3 regions of the Methylobacterium sp. Leaf399 genome follow, and region 1 is predicted to be linked to each of the others. Evidence: predicted binding sites of a transcription regulator. Region 1 holds the regulator's gene; each other region holds the start of a gene.
What was found. Region 1 encodes PhoB, which activates phosphate uptake and scavenging genes when phosphate is short. Its sites were predicted from a motif close to TGTCATNNANCTGTCAT; they were not measured.
Positions count from the first base shown of each region.

Region 2: a site for PhoB is predicted at 2,358-2,374, ahead of phnC (phosphonate ABC transporter ATP-binding protein). Genes of this name have one in related genera too.
Region 3: a site for PhoB is predicted at 2,741-2,757, ahead of ASG40_RS03230 (ExeM/NucH family extracellular endonuclease). Genes of this name have one in related genera too.

Region 1 is NZ_LMQK01000035.1:74,579-79,813, reverse strand. It holds gene pstB (phosphate ABC transporter ATP-binding protein PstB) at 1-297, shown strand, start outside; gene phoU (phosphate signaling complex protein PhoU) at 426-1,145, shown strand; gene phoB (phosphate regulon transcriptional regulator PhoB) at 1,178-1,879, shown strand; gene ASG40_RS19680 (GcrA family cell cycle regulator) at 1,950-2,483, opposite strand; gene ASG40_RS19675 (cell envelope integrity EipB family protein) at 3,009-3,854, shown strand; gene ASG40_RS19670 (DNA polymerase IV) at 3,891-5,186, opposite strand; gene ASG40_RS19665 (DUF3572 domain-containing protein) at 5,227-5,235, opposite strand, start outside.
Region 2 is NZ_LMQK01000001.1:683,699-688,933, forward strand. It holds cobalamin riboswitch at 1-64, opposite strand, end outside; gene ASG40_RS03150 (hypothetical protein) at 161-400, opposite strand; gene ASG40_RS03155 (hypothetical protein) at 470-1,015, opposite strand; gene ASG40_RS03160 (DUF1045 domain-containing protein) at 1,493-2,158, shown strand; gene phnC (phosphonate ABC transporter ATP-binding protein) at 2,420-3,217, shown strand; gene phnD (phosphonate ABC transporter substrate-binding protein) at 3,247-4,173, shown strand; gene phnE (phosphonate ABC transporter, permease protein PhnE) at 4,227-5,105, shown strand; gene phnE (phosphonate ABC transporter, permease protein PhnE) at 5,102-5,235, shown strand, end outside.
Region 3 is NZ_LMQK01000001.1:694,714-699,948, reverse strand. It holds gene ASG40_RS03230 (ExeM/NucH family extracellular endonuclease) at 1-2,494, opposite strand, end outside; gene phnN (phosphonate metabolism protein/1,5-bisphosphokinase (PRPP-forming) PhnN) at 3,000-3,569, opposite strand; gene ASG40_RS03220 (alpha-D-ribose 1-methylphosphonate 5-triphosphate diphosphatase) at 3,569-4,711, opposite strand; gene phnL (phosphonate C-P lyase system protein PhnL) at 4,729-5,235, opposite strand, start outside.

The DNA.
Region 1 (5,235 bases):
CAGCGCCTGTGCATCGCCCGCACCGTCGCCCAGCGCCCGGAGGTGATCCTGTTCGACGAGCCGACCTCGGCGCTGGACCCGATCTCGACGGGACGCATCGAGGAGCTGATCGAGCAGCTGCGCTCCGAGTTCACGATCGTCATCGTGACGCACAACATGCAGCAGGCCGCCCGCATCTCGCAGTTCACGGCGTTCATGTACCTCGGCGAACTCGTGGAATTCGGGCCCACCACCCGGATCTTCATGAACCCCGAGAAACGCCAGACCCAGGACTACATCACCGGCCGCTTCGGCTGAGGCCGTTCGACTGGCGGACGGTCCCCTTCAGACATCGCATCGGGCCCGACCTCGTCCGCTGCGAAATACCCTCCCGACCGATCCCGTTCGCCGTTCCCCGCCGGGGCGCCGACCCGAGGAGTGCGATCATGCCCGACCATATCGTCAGTTCCTACGACACCGACCTCGAGGACCTGCGCCGCGCGATCTCCGAGATGGGCGGCATCGCCGAGAAGATGATGAACGAGGCGGGCCACGCCCTCGTGCGGCGCGACGCCACCCTGGCCCAGACGGTCATCGCGGCAGACCAGCGCCTCGACGTACTGCAGCGCGAGATCGAGGAGCGGGCGATCCTGCTCATTGCGCGGCGCCAGCCGATGGCCATCGACCTGCGCGAAACCATCTCGGCGATCCGCGTGTCGAGCGATCTCGAGCGGATCGGCGATCTGGCCAAGAACGTCGCCAAGCGCGTCATCGCCATCGCCGGCGAGATCCAGTCGCAGAAGGTGGTCGTGGGCATGCAGCACATGGGCGACCTCGTCCAAGAGCAGCTCAAGGACGTGCTGGACGCCTATTCCAGCCGCGACATCAAGGCGGCGCACGACGTCTGGGAGCGGGACGGCGCCATCGACGCCCTCTACAATTCGCTGTTCCGCGAGCTCTTGACCTACATGATGGAAGACCCGCGCAACATCTCGTTCTGCACGCACCTGTTGTTCTGCGCCAAGAACATCGAGCGGATCGGCGACCACACTACCAACATCGCCGAGACGATCCATTACCTCGTCACCGGTGAGAACCTTCCCACCGATCGCCCGAAGAACGACGCGTCGAACTACGCCATGGTGGAGCCGCCGACCGGCGCCTGAAGCCCCCGGCAGGGACATCCCAGACAAAGCCCATGAGTACGCGTATCCTGATCGTCGAGGACGAGGAGGCCCTTACCCTCCTCCTCCGCTACAACCTCGAGGCGGAGGGGTTCACCGTCGACGCGGCCGCCCGCGGCGACGAGGCGGACCTGCGCCTGCAGGAACAGCTTCCCGACCTGGTGCTGCTCGACTGGATGCTGCCCGGCCTGTCGGGGATCGAGCTCTGCCGCCGCATCCGTGCGCGCCGCGAGAGCGAGACCCTGCCCGTCATCATGCTCACGGCCCGCGGCGAGGAGGGCGACCGGATCCGCGGTCTCGGCACGGGGGCGGACGATTATATTGTCAAGCCGTTCTCGGTGCCCGAACTGCTGGCGCGGGTGCGGGCGCTGCTGCGGCGCGCCAAGCCGGCGCATGTGGCGAGCCTGCTCATCGCCGGCGACATCGAGCTCGACCGGGTCAGCCACCGCATCCGCCGTCAGGGCCGCGAGATCCACCTCGGGCCCACCGAGTTCAAGCTGCTCGAATTCCTGATGCAGAGCCCCGGCCGGGTGTTCTCGCGCGAACAGCTCCTGGACGGCGTCTGGGGTCACGACGTCTACATCGACGAGCGCACCGTCGACGTCCACGTCGGCCGCCTGCGCAAGGCCATCAACCGCACGACCCAGTCCGATCCCATCCGCACCGTTCGCGGCTCAGGCTATTCGTTCGACGAGACCTTCGCCGTCGACGCGTGAGGCCGCCACGCGCGGTATCGCCGTCCCGACCGCGACATCCGCCGCCCGGCCGCGAGCCGGCCGTGAGGGATCAGCGGAATCCGCCGGCCCGGCGGTCGCGTTTGCGCTCGGTCGCCGGCTGATAGGCGATCTCGGCGTGATGGGTGCAATAGGGCAGGCCGGTGATCGCCCGGTCGCCGCAATAGTAGAAGTCCGTCGAGGTCGGGTCCCCCATCGGCCAGCGGCACATCGCTTCCCGCAGGTCCATGATCGTCACCCGCCGCGAGACCGCCAGGGTGACGGGATCGGCGGGCAGCGCGACGTCGAGTGTGGCGGCAGCGACGACCGCCTCGACGACGATCGGTTCCACCGGCGGCGGGAGCGTCGCCTCCTCGACGATGATCTCGACCTCCGCCTCGCGGGTCGCCTTCTTGCGCCCCGCGATCGCGGTGTCGGCGCTCTTCACGCGTCCCGAAAGCCCCAGGCGGTGGACCTTCCCGATCACGGCGTTGCGGGTCACGCCGGTCAGTTGCGTCGCGATCTGGCTCGCGCTCAGACCCTCTTCCCAGAGGCGGCGCAACAGCGCGACGCGTTCATCCGTCCAGCCCGGGACTGTGTCCATCATCGCCCCCTCAGACATTCGATCATCGCCCCGTCACGACGCAACACCCGCACCCGCCATCTTCGTAACGACCCAGTCGAAAAGGCCATTTCACGATGTCGTCATGACACGGTGTATTGAAAAGAACCGCACGCCTTCCACGGGAACGCTGGTTTCGCCGACGGCAAACCCATCACGACGCGCGCTCTGGTCGTCGTCGAACCGTCGTGTATTGGCCGTCGCGCCGGATGCATCGCCAATCAGCGCGACCGTACAGGAGGCGTCGAGCCGTATGCAAGGGAGACCATGCACGCCCTGCGGCTTTCCACTGCCAATGGGTTCCCGCCACTGCCGATGGGCCCCTGCCATTGCCGATGGCGCCTCACCATCGCCGAGGGGTCTCCACGGCACGTCGCGGTCCGACCACTCCGAGCCCGCATTGTCGCCTAAGCCGGCGTGACTATGTGTGGGCGGTGCGACCGGACGGGTTTTGGTCGGCTCGCGTTCGAACAGGGAGACACCATGCGGTCGTCACGGCGGTTGGGAGGAATGGCGGCGGGCCTCGTCGTGGCGGCGGGGGCTGCGCAGGCGGCGGAGCCGATCCGCCTCGCCGGGCACCGCGCGGTGTACGAACTATCCCTGGCCGAGAGCAGCGCCAGCCGTTCGGTGGAGAGTGCGCGCGGTCGCATCGTCCTCGATTTCGGCGGCGACGCCTGCAAGGGCTACACGATGCAGACCCGCCAGGTGACGCAGCTCCAGAGCGGGGAGAGCGGGAGCCGGACGTCCGACCTGCGCAACACGACGTTCGAGAGCGGGGATGGTCGCAACTTCCGCTTCAAGACCGCCACCCTCCTCAACGAGGCGCCGTCCCAGGCGGTGGATGGGACCGCCGAGAGCGGGGCCGAGACCATCAAGGTCAAGCTCAAGGAGCCGAAGCGCGACCAGTTCCAGGCCACCGGCCCGGTGCTGTTTCCGAGCATCCACATGCGCCGGCTGATCGAGGCCGGGAGGGCGGGGGAGAGCACCCTGTCGGTGAAGGTGTTCGACGGCTCCGACGACGGCCGCAAGGTCTACGACACCCTGGCGGTGATCGGACGCAAGGTCGAGGGTGCGCCCAAGGGCGAGCGCGACAAGGGCGAGCGCGACAAGCCCCTGCGCGAGGGCGAGATGACCACGATGCCGCGCTGGCCTGTCACCTTGAGCTACTACACGCAGGGCGACGGCGAACGCACCCCGATCTACGTGCTCACCTTCGACCTCTACGACAACGGCGTCAGCGGCGCCTTGAAGCTCGACTACGGCAGCTTCGCCATCCTCGGCGATCTGACCCGCCTCGACCTCACCCCGCCGACAAAGGCCGGCGCGGCGGAGACGGCGAAGGAGTGCGCGCCCTGATCGACGCTCCCCCGGGCGAGCCCCTCGTCGCTGGTCCTATCGGCCGCCGCGGGGTGCCTTGGGGTCGCGTACCGTCCCGCTGAAGCCGAGCCCGCGCTGGATGCTGGCCTCGCCGAACCGCAGCCGCAGGCTGTCGAGGGCGGATTCGCGTTTGGCGATGCGACCGAGGTCGCCGTCGAGGAGATCGGCCCGGTCGGCGGTCGTCCCCTCGGAGAGGTCGCCGGCGCCGATGCCGATCAGCCGGTAGGGCGTGCCGTCGCAGGCCTCGCGCAGGAGGGCTTCCGCCACCGGGTAGAGCCTGGCGGCGAGCTGCGTCGGCGCCAGGCCGCGGGCGCGGGTGCGAAGGCGAAATCCCGAATCCTTGAGCTTCAGGGTGACGGTGGCCGCCGCGAGGTCGGCGCGCTTGAGACGTTCGGACACCTTTTCGCATTGCCGCCAGAGGATCGGCCGCAGGGCCTCGAAGGTGCCGAGGTCGTCGGCCAGGGTGGTCTCCGCCGACACGCTCTTGGTCTCGCGCCACGGCCGCACCGGGCGATCGTCCTCGCCCCGCGCCAATGCCCGCAGCCGGCCGGCCTCCCGTCCCAGGGCCGCGTGCAGGCGTTCGGGATCGATGCGGGTCAGGTCGGCGATCTTGCGGATGCCGAGCCCGGAGAGACGGGCCTGCCCGGCCGGGCCGATCCCCGGCAGGATCGAGACGGGGCGCCCGGCCAGGAAAGCCTGTGCTTCGCCGCGGCCGAGGATCGAGAAGCCACGCGGCTTGTCGAGGTCTGAGGCGATCTTGGCCAGGAACTTGGTGTCGGAGAGGCCCACCGAGACGCTGATGCCGATCTCGGTCTCCACGCGCCGTGCGAAGCGGACCAGGGTGAGCGCCGGGCTCGTCCCGTGCAGGCGCTCGGTGCCGGAGAGGTCGAGGAAGGCCTCGTCGATGGAGAGCGGTTCCACCATCGGGGTGAGGTCGCGCATCATCTGGCGAACCTCGCGGCCGACCCGGGCGTATTTGGCCATGTCCGGGCGCAGCACCACCGCATCGGGGCACGCCTTCAGGGCGGCGAACATCGGCATCGCCGAATGGACGCCCGAGACCCTGGCGAGGTAGCAGGCGGTGGCGACCACCCCGCGCCGGCCGCCGCCGATGATCAGCGGGCGGTCGCGCAACGCCGGATCGTCGCGCTTCTCCACCGCCGCGTAGAACGCGTCGCAATCCACATGCGCGATGGCGAGGATGTCGCGTTCGGGGTGCGCGAGCAAGCGCGGCGAACCGCAGGCCCGGCAGCGGACGGACCCTTCGTCCTGGCGAGCGCTGCAATCGCGGCAGACGGCATCGCGGGCCATCACCGCGGCGGTCGCCGCGTCCGCCACTGCGCCTCCCCCGTCACGCGAA
Region 2 (5,235 bases), on a different contig from region 1:
ACCCTCGCCCTCACCGCGTTCCCTTTTGATCCTCTCGCGAGGAACCGTCGACCCGAGGCTAGCGCGCCGGCGAAGACCGCGTCAATCGCGCACAGGTTCGGTCACGGCACGCTCACCGGAACGTGTGGCATCCACGACGCACCCAACGCGGGGTGCGGCCTCAGCCGCGCCGGCTCATCCGGCCGCCCATGCCCTCGCAGCAGCAGGCCGCCTTCGTGCCCTTGGCCGAGCCGTGCTTCATCCCACCGTGCTTCATGCCCCCGTCTTTCATGGCCATATCGCCCCGGCCGCACATGGCCCCCGCCTTGCCGCCCTTCGCGCCGCAGCAGCTCATGGCGGAGGCGGGCGCGGCGGCCAGCAGGAGGAGGACGGCGGTCGAGGCGGCGAGCTTGGCGATCATGGGGGGACGGGTCTCCGTTGCCCCGCCATCCTACCACCGATCGGCGGCCCGATGCAGGGGCGTGCGGCGTCATCCCCCATCGGCGAGGATCGCCCCGCGATAGGTCTCCACCACCTCGCAGAACGGGACGCCGTCGGCGGTGCTGAGCACGGCATGGATCGCGAAGAGCGCCGTGGCGGGACCGGGCCGCCCCGCCGTTTGCGTCCACAGCCGCTCCAGCGACAGATTGCGACGCTGCGGCGCCAGGGCATGGACGGCACGGCCGAAGGGCGTGGCCGTGGTGTCGAGGACCCGGTTCATGCCCGGCGTGAGGCGTTCGGGCACGTACCAGTTCTGCGCCTCCGACAGGACGTGGGCGCCGCAGGTGAGCCGCACCCGGCGGTAGCGCACGAGGTCCGGCGAGCCGACGCCGAGGCGCTCGCACTGCTGGGCGGAGGGCGCCCGCGCCGCCGCCGTCACCGGCACGGCGCACAGGCTGGAACCGCCGGCCGACAGCCCGCGCTCGTGGCACCATTCCTCGAGGACGGCGGTCGCGCTCGGCCCGGCCAGGAGCCGGTCCGTCAGCAGCGTCACGAGCCCGGCGGTCCCGAGCGGCGCGGCGGACGGATCGGTCATCGACGGACGACGAGGGCGAATGGCCATGGCGTCGCCGGACAGGATCGACCTGTCGACCGCCTCATGACCGAGATGACGCGACGTGTGATCAAGAGGCCCCGGGATGTCAGGATGTGGCCGATGCAGCGCGATTCTTGCGGCATCGCGTCTTGCCGATCGACGCGAGAGCGACCGCTGGCGGGCACCACCGCCGCACCCCGCGGGAGCGAGATCGGTGCCGAGCCGTGGCCCTCCATACAACGTGTTGGAGCTCACGAGAACGCTCCTCGTCACGAGGGCGATTGAGGCCGGCAAGGATGCTGGAGGGTGACGAGGATCGCCGTCGACACCCGCGTCTCGTCCTCGCGGGGAACCTCGACAGGTCGGCGCGCCTGTGCTGGAGCGCTCCTTGCTGCGGTCTCGACATCGTCACACGAGCGTCCGGGCTGCGGATTATGAGCGCAGCGGCGCCTCTTACACCGCCGGGGAAGAGCTCCTTTGGACCGAACCGTCCGATATGCCCTGTACTTCACCCCCGCACCGGGGACGGCTCTCGCCGCCTTCGGCGACGCGGTCCTCGGCGCCGTGCCGACGTTGGGGCCGACCACGCTCCGGGCCCTCCTTGCCGCCAGGACCGAGGAGCCGCGCGTCTACGGCTTCCACGCCACGATGAAGGCGCCGTGGCGCCTCGGCCCGGGCGTGACGGAAGCCGATCTCCTGGCGGCGGCCGAGGCCCTCGCTGCCCATCGACCGCCTCTGCCTGTCGGCTCGCTGCGCGTCGCCGCGCTCGGACATGTCGCCGCCCTGGTGCCGGAGTCGCCGCCGCCGGCCCTCGGCCTGCTGGCCGCCGAATGCGTGGCCGCCCTCGACCCGCTGCGGGCCCCCCTCTCGGCAGCCGAGCGCGTCCGGCGCCACCCCGAGCGCCTCGACCCGCGGGGGCGGGCGCTGCTGGAGCGTTGGGGCTACCCGCACGTCTTCGAGGAGTTTGGGTTTCACATGACGCTGACCGGCCGCCTCGGCCCCGAGGACAGGGCCGTGATCCTGCCGCTGCTGACGGAGGCCGCTGCGGACCTGCCGGACCTGGTGATCGACGCCCTGAGCGTGGTCGTCCAGGACGGCGCCGATCCATTCCGGCTCTTGCGCCGTATTCCTTTCGCGCCTTGAGGCGCATGCGAGGGCCTCGAACCGCCCCGGCCGCGACACGCAGGTCGGCGCCCGCTCGCGGCTGAGCGAGACGGTCCTCGACGACGGTTCCCGATATCGTCGAGGACGGGTCAGACGAACCACGCGACGATCGGCAAGGTCTGCCCGATCGCCTCGAACCGCAAGCACAAGAGTACCGGCTCATCATTAGCCGGACAACTGTCATTCCTCTGTCGTGCGGGGCGGGTTTACCGTGGTTCATCGCTCCTGCCGGACAGTCTCATGCTGGTTCTCGAAGATCTGATCCGTCGTTACGGCGATCGCCGTGCGGTGGACCGCGTCTCCCTCGCCATCCCGCGCGGCCGCTTCGTCGGTGTCATCGGGCGCTCGGGCGCGGGCAAGTCGACCCTGCTGCGGATGATCAACCGCCTCGTCGAACCGACCGGCGGGCGCATCCTGTTCGACGGCCTCGACGTCACGGCCCTGCGCGGCCGCGACCTGCGGCGCTGGCGGGCCCGCAGCGCCATGATCTTCCAGCAGTTCCACCTGGTCGGCCGCCTCGACGTCCTGAGCAACGTGCTGATGGGGCGCCTCTGGGAGGTGCCCAGGCACCGCTCGCTCCTCAAGCTCTGGTCGGAGCGTGAGCGCGCCCTGGCGCTCGCCGCCCTCGACGACTTCGGCATGGGCGATTTTGCCGGCCACCGGGCCGACCAGCTCTCCGGCGGCCAGCAGCAGCGCGTCGCCATCGCGCGGGCGATGATGCAGGCCCCCGATCTCATCCTGGCCGACGAGCCCGTGGCCTCCCTCGATCCGCGCAACACCCGGATCGTCATGGACGCGCTGGCCGAGGCCAACCGCCGCCACGGCATCACCGTGCTGTGCAACCTGCATTCCCTGGATCTGGCCCGCAGCTACTGCGACCGCCTGGTCGGCCTCGCCGACGGGCGCCTCGTGTTCGACGGCGCGCCGGCCGACCTCACCGAGGACGTCGCCCGCCAGCTCTACGGGCTCGAGGCCGGCGAGGTGCTCGACGCGCCCGCGCCCGTCCTCAAGGCCTACCCCACCGCCCTCGTCGCCTGATCCGTCCCGGACGCCTTCGGAAGAATCCCATGCTGAACCGTCGCACCCTCGCCGGCGCCCTCGCGCTCGCCCTCCTCGCCCTGCCCGCCGCCGCGCAGGATTGGAAGGCGGCCTATCCGGAGCTGACCCTGGCGGTGATCCCGGCCGAGAACGCCTCCGGCACGAGCGACCGCTACGCGCCGCTGACCGCCTACCTGACCAAGAGCCTCGGCGTGCCGGTCAAGCTGCGCATCGCCAACGACTACGCCGCCGTGATCGAGAGCCAGCGCGCGGGCAACGCCCAGCTCGCCTTCTACGGCCCCGCCTCCTTCGCCCGCGCGGTGATGACCGGCGTGAAGGTCGAGCCCATCGTCAACCAGACGCACGACACCGGCGCCTTGGGCTACTACTCGGTGATCTACGTGCGCGCCGACAGCCCGTACAAGACGATCGCCGACCTGAAGGGCAAGAACCTCGCCCTGGTCGATCCCAACTCCACCTCCGGCAACCAGGCGCCGCGGTTCTTCCTGCACAAGGCCGGCTACCCGGTGGACGCGTTCTTCGGCAAGACCGTCTATGCCGGCAGCCACGAGAACGCCGTTCTCGCCCTCGTCCAGGGGACGGTGGACGCCGCCGCCAACCTCTACAACACCGACACCGACACCATGGTCACCCGCATGGCCGCCAAGGGCATGCTCAAGAAGCCCGACGGCTCAGCCATGACGCAGGCCGATTTCCGCGTGGTCTTCAAGTCCGACTTCCTGCCCGAGGGCCCCTTCGCCATGCTGGCGAGCCTGCCCGACGACCTCAAGGCGAAGGTCCGCCAGGCCCTGGTGGACCTGCCGAAGGCCGACAAGGCGGCCTTCGACCGGCTCTCGGACGGCAAGGACCTCGGCCTCGCCCCCGTGACCCTGAAGGACTACCAGCCGGTCATCGAGATGCTGAAGTTCAACGACGAGCAGCGTCGCAAGTCCTGATGCGGGTTGCAGGCCCCGATCCGGGCCGCACGGGTCCGTGCCGGCCGATCCCCGTGCTTGAGACCGTCAGCCCCCTGCCCCCCGACCGCGCCGCCGCCCTGGCGCAGGCCTATGACGGCGCCGTCGCGGCGAGCCGGCGTCGGGTCTGGGTCGGCCTCGCGGTGCTCGTCGTCCTCACGGGGCTCGCCGCGCAGGCCGCCGAGGTGCGCCCCGGGGTGCTGGCTGCGAACATCGGGAAGTTCACCGACTACATCGCCCAGATCCTGCCGGCCCTGACCCTCGGGAACCTCGGGGGCGACCTCGCCGAATGGTACTGGGGCTGGCCGAAATGGCTCGCGCTCCTCGGCGAGACCCTCCTGATGGCCTATCTCGGCACCCTGCTCGGGGCCATCGGCGGTTTTCTCCTGTGCTTTGCCGCCGCCGGCAACGTGGCGCGCAGCCGGACCGGATGCTTCCTCGTCCGGCGCATCCTCGAATTCTGCCGGACGGTGCCGGAGATCGTGTTCGCGCTGATCTTCGTCATCGCCTTCGGCCTCGGGCCGATGGTGGGCGTGCTGGCCCTGGCGATCCACACCACGGGGGCGCTGGGCAAGCTGTTCGCCGAGGTGATCGAGAACATCGACCTGAAGCCGGTGGAGAGCCTCACCGCCGCGGGTGCCGGCCGCATCGAGACCCTGCGCTTCGCCGTGCTGCCGCAGGTGCTCTCGAACTTCGTCTCCTACGGGCTGCTGCGCTTCGAGATCAACGTGCGGGGCGCGGGCGTGATGGGGTTCGTGGGCGCCGGCGGCATCGGGCAGGAGCTCCTCGTGGCGATCCGCAACTTCTACTACGCGGACGTCAGCGCGATCCTGGTCCTGATCATCCTCACCGTGATGGCGATCGACCTCGGGACCGAGCGCCTGCGCCATCACCTCCTCGGAGGCCTGCGATGACGCCCCGCGACCCGAACCCGGCCGAGATCGCGGCGTTGCGCCAGCGCTATCCCGAGACCTTCCGGCCGGCCCGGGGGCCCCGGCTCCTGGCCTGCCTCGCGGTCGCCGGGCTTATCGCCGTCGCGGGCTA
Region 3 (5,235 bases), on a different contig from region 1:
CCGGCCCGTCGACGGGCGGGACGTAGGAGACGTAGCTGGCGGTCTCCGGTTCGGTCACGTCGTAGACGAGGATGCCGCTCTGGCGCTCGAGCCCGACGAAGGCGTAGGTGCGCCCGTCCACCGTCCCGATGGTGACGCCCTCAGGCTCCGGACCCTTGTTGTCCGAGCGGTTGTCGAATTCGAACACCCCGTCGCCGTTCGGCTCCTGGTCGATGTTGAACTGCGCCGCCGCGTCGCGGGCGAAGATCGTCTCGAACTCGCCGCCGGTCTCGCGCACCTTGGTGATCGTCCCGTCCGCGTTCTGGCGGAAGATCGAGATGCCGCGGCCGCCCAGGGTGTTGAGCTGGTCGATGACGCCGTCGCCGTCGGTGTCGCCGGTCTGGCGCAGTACGTTGAGGCGGGCGTAGGCCGGGTCGGCCTTGAGCGCCCGCAGCTCGGGCGTGAGCTGGCTGTCGGGGATGGCGCTGAGGCGCGACACGTCGGCGGTGTTGTCCTCGCCGCCGATGACGCGCTGGTCGCCCTCGTTGGCGGTGACGAAGTAGGTGGTGCCGCCCACCGCGTAGGAGGCGATCGCATCGGGCTGGAGCAGGCCGTAGATCGGCGTGGCCGTGGGGGTGGTGGCGACGGTGACGGCCGGATCGCCCCCGGGGCCGTCACGGTCGGAGGCGTCGAACGCGTTGCCGGGCAGCGAGCGGTCGACGCTGCCGAGGGGCTGGATCGCGATGGGCGCCGTGCCGGGGTTGGCGAGGTCGATCACGGCGACGCCGTTGACCTCCTGCAGGGTGACGTAGGCGAACCGGTTGTTGGGCGAGATCGTGATGTACTCCGGCTCGATGTCGGACGAGGCGGTGTTGCCGGGGCTGATCGCGAGCCCCTTGGCGCGCAGGGCGGCCTCGCTGCCGTCGAGGGCGCCAAAGCCCACGGTGGCGGTGACCGCCGCCGTCGCGGCGCCGGCCACGCCACCCGACACGTCGATGATCGACACGCTGCCGACCGGGTTGCTGGCAACCGTGAACTGCTCGCCCTCGTTGGAGACGAGGAGTTTTTGGCCGTCGCGCGTGAAGACGACCTGGTCGGGGCCGACGCCGACGACGAGGGAGCTGAGGAAGGTTCCGTCGGCGTCGAACAGGGCGACGCGGCCGGGCTGGTCGCCGGCGGCATTGGCATAGGCGATCGCCACGAGGCCGTCGAAGACCGCCACGGAGTTCACCGCGCCGTACTGGTCGAGGCCGGCGAGCAGGATCTCGCCGCTCTTTGCGAGGCTGCCGGTGGCCGAGATCGTCACGATCTCGATGCGGTTCTCGTTGGTGTTCTGCACGTAGAGGCTCGCGGTGGTGGCGTCGTAGGCCACGACCTCGGCGTTCGGGGCGTCCCCGGTGGCGGCGTCGTCGGTGGTGGCGTAGGCGCCCAGCCGCACGAGCTGGAGCGCGTTCGTGGCCACGGGCGCCGCGCCCTGGGTGCCGGTGAGCGAGGGCGCCGCGTCGTACACGGCGATGCCGCCGATGGTCGGCGGGGTCTCGTCGTTGAGGAGGGTGCCCACGGCCTCGCCGTCGGCCACCGTCGCGCCGACCACGTTCGTCACGCTCACCCCGAAGCTCTCGGCCGGCTCGAACACGGTGTCGCCGTTGACCGTCACGGCGAAGGTCGCCGAGGTCTGCCCGGCCGCGATGGTGAGGCCGGTGGCGGCGGCGACGTAGTCGCTGCCCGCGGTGGCGGTCGCGTCGCCGGTGGCGATGTCGAAGGCGACGCCGCCCGCCGGTGCCGGGGCGTCGAGGGACACGGTGAAGACCACCTGCGTCGTGCCGGCATCCCCTTCCGCGATGGCGACGTCGGCCACCGACAGGGCCGGGACCACCGCCGCACCCGCGCTCGTGACGCTGATGTCGTCGATGCCGATCCACTCGTCGTTGCCGAGGGCGTTGGTGGTGATGACGCGCACCTGCACCTGCGGCTGGTTCTCGACCGCGGCGGGCAGCACGGCGGTGACGACGCCGTCCGGCCCGAAGGTGTTCGGGCCCGCGGTGGCGTCGGCGCGGTAGGCGGCCGGCACGTTGACCCAGGCGCCGGTGGTCCCGACCCGGTACTGCAGCGCCACCGCCTGCGCGGCGTTGTCGGCGCCGTCCTCGAGGTCGCGCAGGGTGTAGGAGACGGTGACGTCCCGCCGGCCGGTGGTGTCGAGGTGGATGACGAGGTTGGGCGCGTCGGCCGTCCCTGATCCGGCCAGGGCGACCGTGGGGTCGGACAGCGCGAATTCCGCGACGCCGCCGGTGGAGAAGCCGTTCGGATTGGTCTGGTTGGCGTTCACGTCCACCGTGACCGTGCCGTCCCCGGCGAGGGTCTGCGGGTCGGCGCCGGTCACCGTCGTGATGTCGTCGCCGCGATATCCGACGATGCTCGGCACGCCGGCCCACTCGTCGTTCGTCGTGATCGACCCTGCATTCGACCAATCCTGGATCAGGGAACCGTTTGCCAGAACGTGATAATCGGTTGTCATTGCGGCTCAGATCCGAAGATGGCCGGGGATCAGGGCACGGCGGGCGCGCGGGCATCCAAGTCGGTCAGCCGGCTTCCTTTGAAGAACCATCGGTCTTCACCGGGCCTATAGCCAACCAACGATGGTCGTTTGAGCGCGAATGCCGTGTCTGAACGCAGGCGGCAGTGGGACGTGGCCATTCCGTAGCCACGATTTACGACAGCGCCATGAATACGACGGCGCCATGAATACGACGGCGCCATGAATACGACAGCGCCATGAAACGGTCCTGGCGGCGCTGCGCGTGATCGATCGGGACGAGCGTGTCCGACGACGGTCCGGTTGGCCGGGTCATGCCGCCGCCGCGGCTTCGATGGCCCCGGGCGCGACCCCATCCCGAAGCGCCCCGACAGCGGCATCGCCACGGCACCTCGGGATGAGACGGTTTCCGCTTGGATCAAGCGGGAACCGTCTCACCGAGCCCGCGCGGCGCCCGAGGATGACCGACATCCGCGGTGCGAAGCCATCAGACGCAATTCGTGTGGGCACCCGGCCGCGCGCCGGCAACGCACGCGCGCAGATGCACCACGAGGCGGTCGGCCGCACCCTCTGCGTCGGCATCGTTATGGATCGTGCATTCGGCCTCGATCGGGATCGCGCGGTCGAGGCGGGCGCGCAGGTCGCCGTCCTCGGGGCGGCCGCGGGTCGCAAGGCGTCTGGCGAGAACCTCCGGCGAGGCCGTGACCTGCACGACGCTGACACGGGGCAGGGTGCGGCGCGCCTGCGAAACGATGCGACGGGACACGTTGCAGACGATCCAATGCCCGTCGTCCGCCTGCCTCACGGTCTCGGCGGGGATGGCGTAGCCGAGGCCGTGGGCGCGCCAATGAAGCGCGAAGGCATGCGCTTGCACGCCCATGTCGAAGGCGACGTCGTCGAGTTCGAGGTTGGCCTCGTGGGCGGAGGGGGGGCGGGTGACGAGCCGGCGCGGGAAGACGAAGCGGGGATCCCCCGCGAGGCGGTCGCGCGCCAGCCGCAGCAGGGTATCCTTGCCGGCCCCGCTCGGGCCGACGACGAGGACGAAGCCGCCCGCCATCACACCACCCGCTCGCCCGCACGCCAGACCTGGCGCACCACCGGCACCCCTCGGGCGAGGCGCACGCGGACGAGGTCGGCACGCAATCCCGGTTCCAACCGGCCGCGATCGGTGAGCCCGGTGGCTGTCGCGGGATTGGCCGTCACGGTGGCGATGGCCTCCGGCAGGGTGATGCCCGGGACCCGCTCGGGCAACGCGAAGGCCGCCATCAGCAGGCTCGCCGGTACGTAATCCGAGGACAGGATGCGCAGGGTGCCGGCCTCCGCCAGGGTTTGGGCCGCGACGTTGCCGGAATGCGAGCCGCCCCGGATCAGGTTGGGGGCGCCCATCATCACGGTGATGCCGGCTGCGTGCGAGGCCTCGGCCGCCTCCAGGGTGGTGGGGAACTCGGCGAGCGCCACTGATTCCTCGCGCGAGAGCGCCACGTCGGCCAGGGTGGTGTCGTCGTGGCTGGCCAGCGGAATCCCGCGTTCGCGCGCCAGAGCGACGAGGGCGGGCCGGTTCACCGCGTTGAGGGCGCGGCCGTCGCGCATCTTGCGCTCGGTGTTGAGCTTGATCTCCTCCAGCGATCGACCGCCGCGCCCGGCATAGACGTAGTACTTGGCCACGTCCCGGAACTGGCGCTGGCCCGGCGTGTGGTCCATCAGCGACAGGAGCCCGATGCTGTAGCGCTCCGCGAACGCCCGCACGGTGTCCACCACGTCGGGGCTAGGGATCTCGCAGCGCAGGTGCGTGCGGTGCTCGGCCCGGAACAGGTCCGCCCCTTGCGCCTCCGCCAGGGCGGCGGCGAGGAGCTCCAGTTCGGTGCCCAGCCCGCTGCCGTCCGGGTCGGTGCCGGCGCGCAGGGAATCGAACACCGTGGTGATGCCCGAGGCCGCGATCTGCGCGTCGTAGGCCAGCACCGCCCCGAGGGGGTGCCAGCGCACGCCCGGACGCGGCGCGTAGTGGCTCTCCAGATGGTCGGTGTGGAGCTCGACGAGCCCCGGGACGATGGTGTCGCCGCCGCAGTCGAGGCCGCGCTCCGGGGCCGTGCCGGTGCCGATCTCGGCGATGCGCCCGTCGACCACGGCGAGCCAGCCGGTCTCGACCCGGTCGGGGCGCACCAGGCGCGCGTTCTCGAGGATCTCGACCCGGTCCGTCATGCGTGCGTGTTCCCGTTTCATGCGGCCATCGCCCCGCGAAAGGCCGCGACGTCGACGATGCGGGTCGCCACCGCCTCGCGGACATCGGCGTCGTGGAAGATCCCGAGGATGCCGGCACCCGCCGCGCGCTTCTCGGCGACGAGGTCGACCACCACGGCCCGGTTCCGGGCATCCAGCGAGGCGGTGGGCTCGTCGAGGAGCAGGATGGGCCGGTCGGCGATCAGCCCGCGGGCGATGTTGACCCGCTGCTGCTCGCCCCCCGAGAAGGTGGCGGGCGGCAGCGCCCACAGGCGCTCGGGCATGTTGAGGCGCGCGAGCAGGTCGGCGGCGCGGGCACGGGCGACCTCCGGCGCCAGGCCCCCCTCGATGCCGGCGGCCTCCACCACGGCGCGGGCGCCGACGCGGGGGATCACGCGCAGGAACTGCGAGACGTAGGCCAGCGTGGTACGACGCAGCCTCAGGATCTCGCGGGGTGCCGCGGCGGCCAGGTCGACGGTGCGGTCGCCGTCGCGGACCCGGATGGC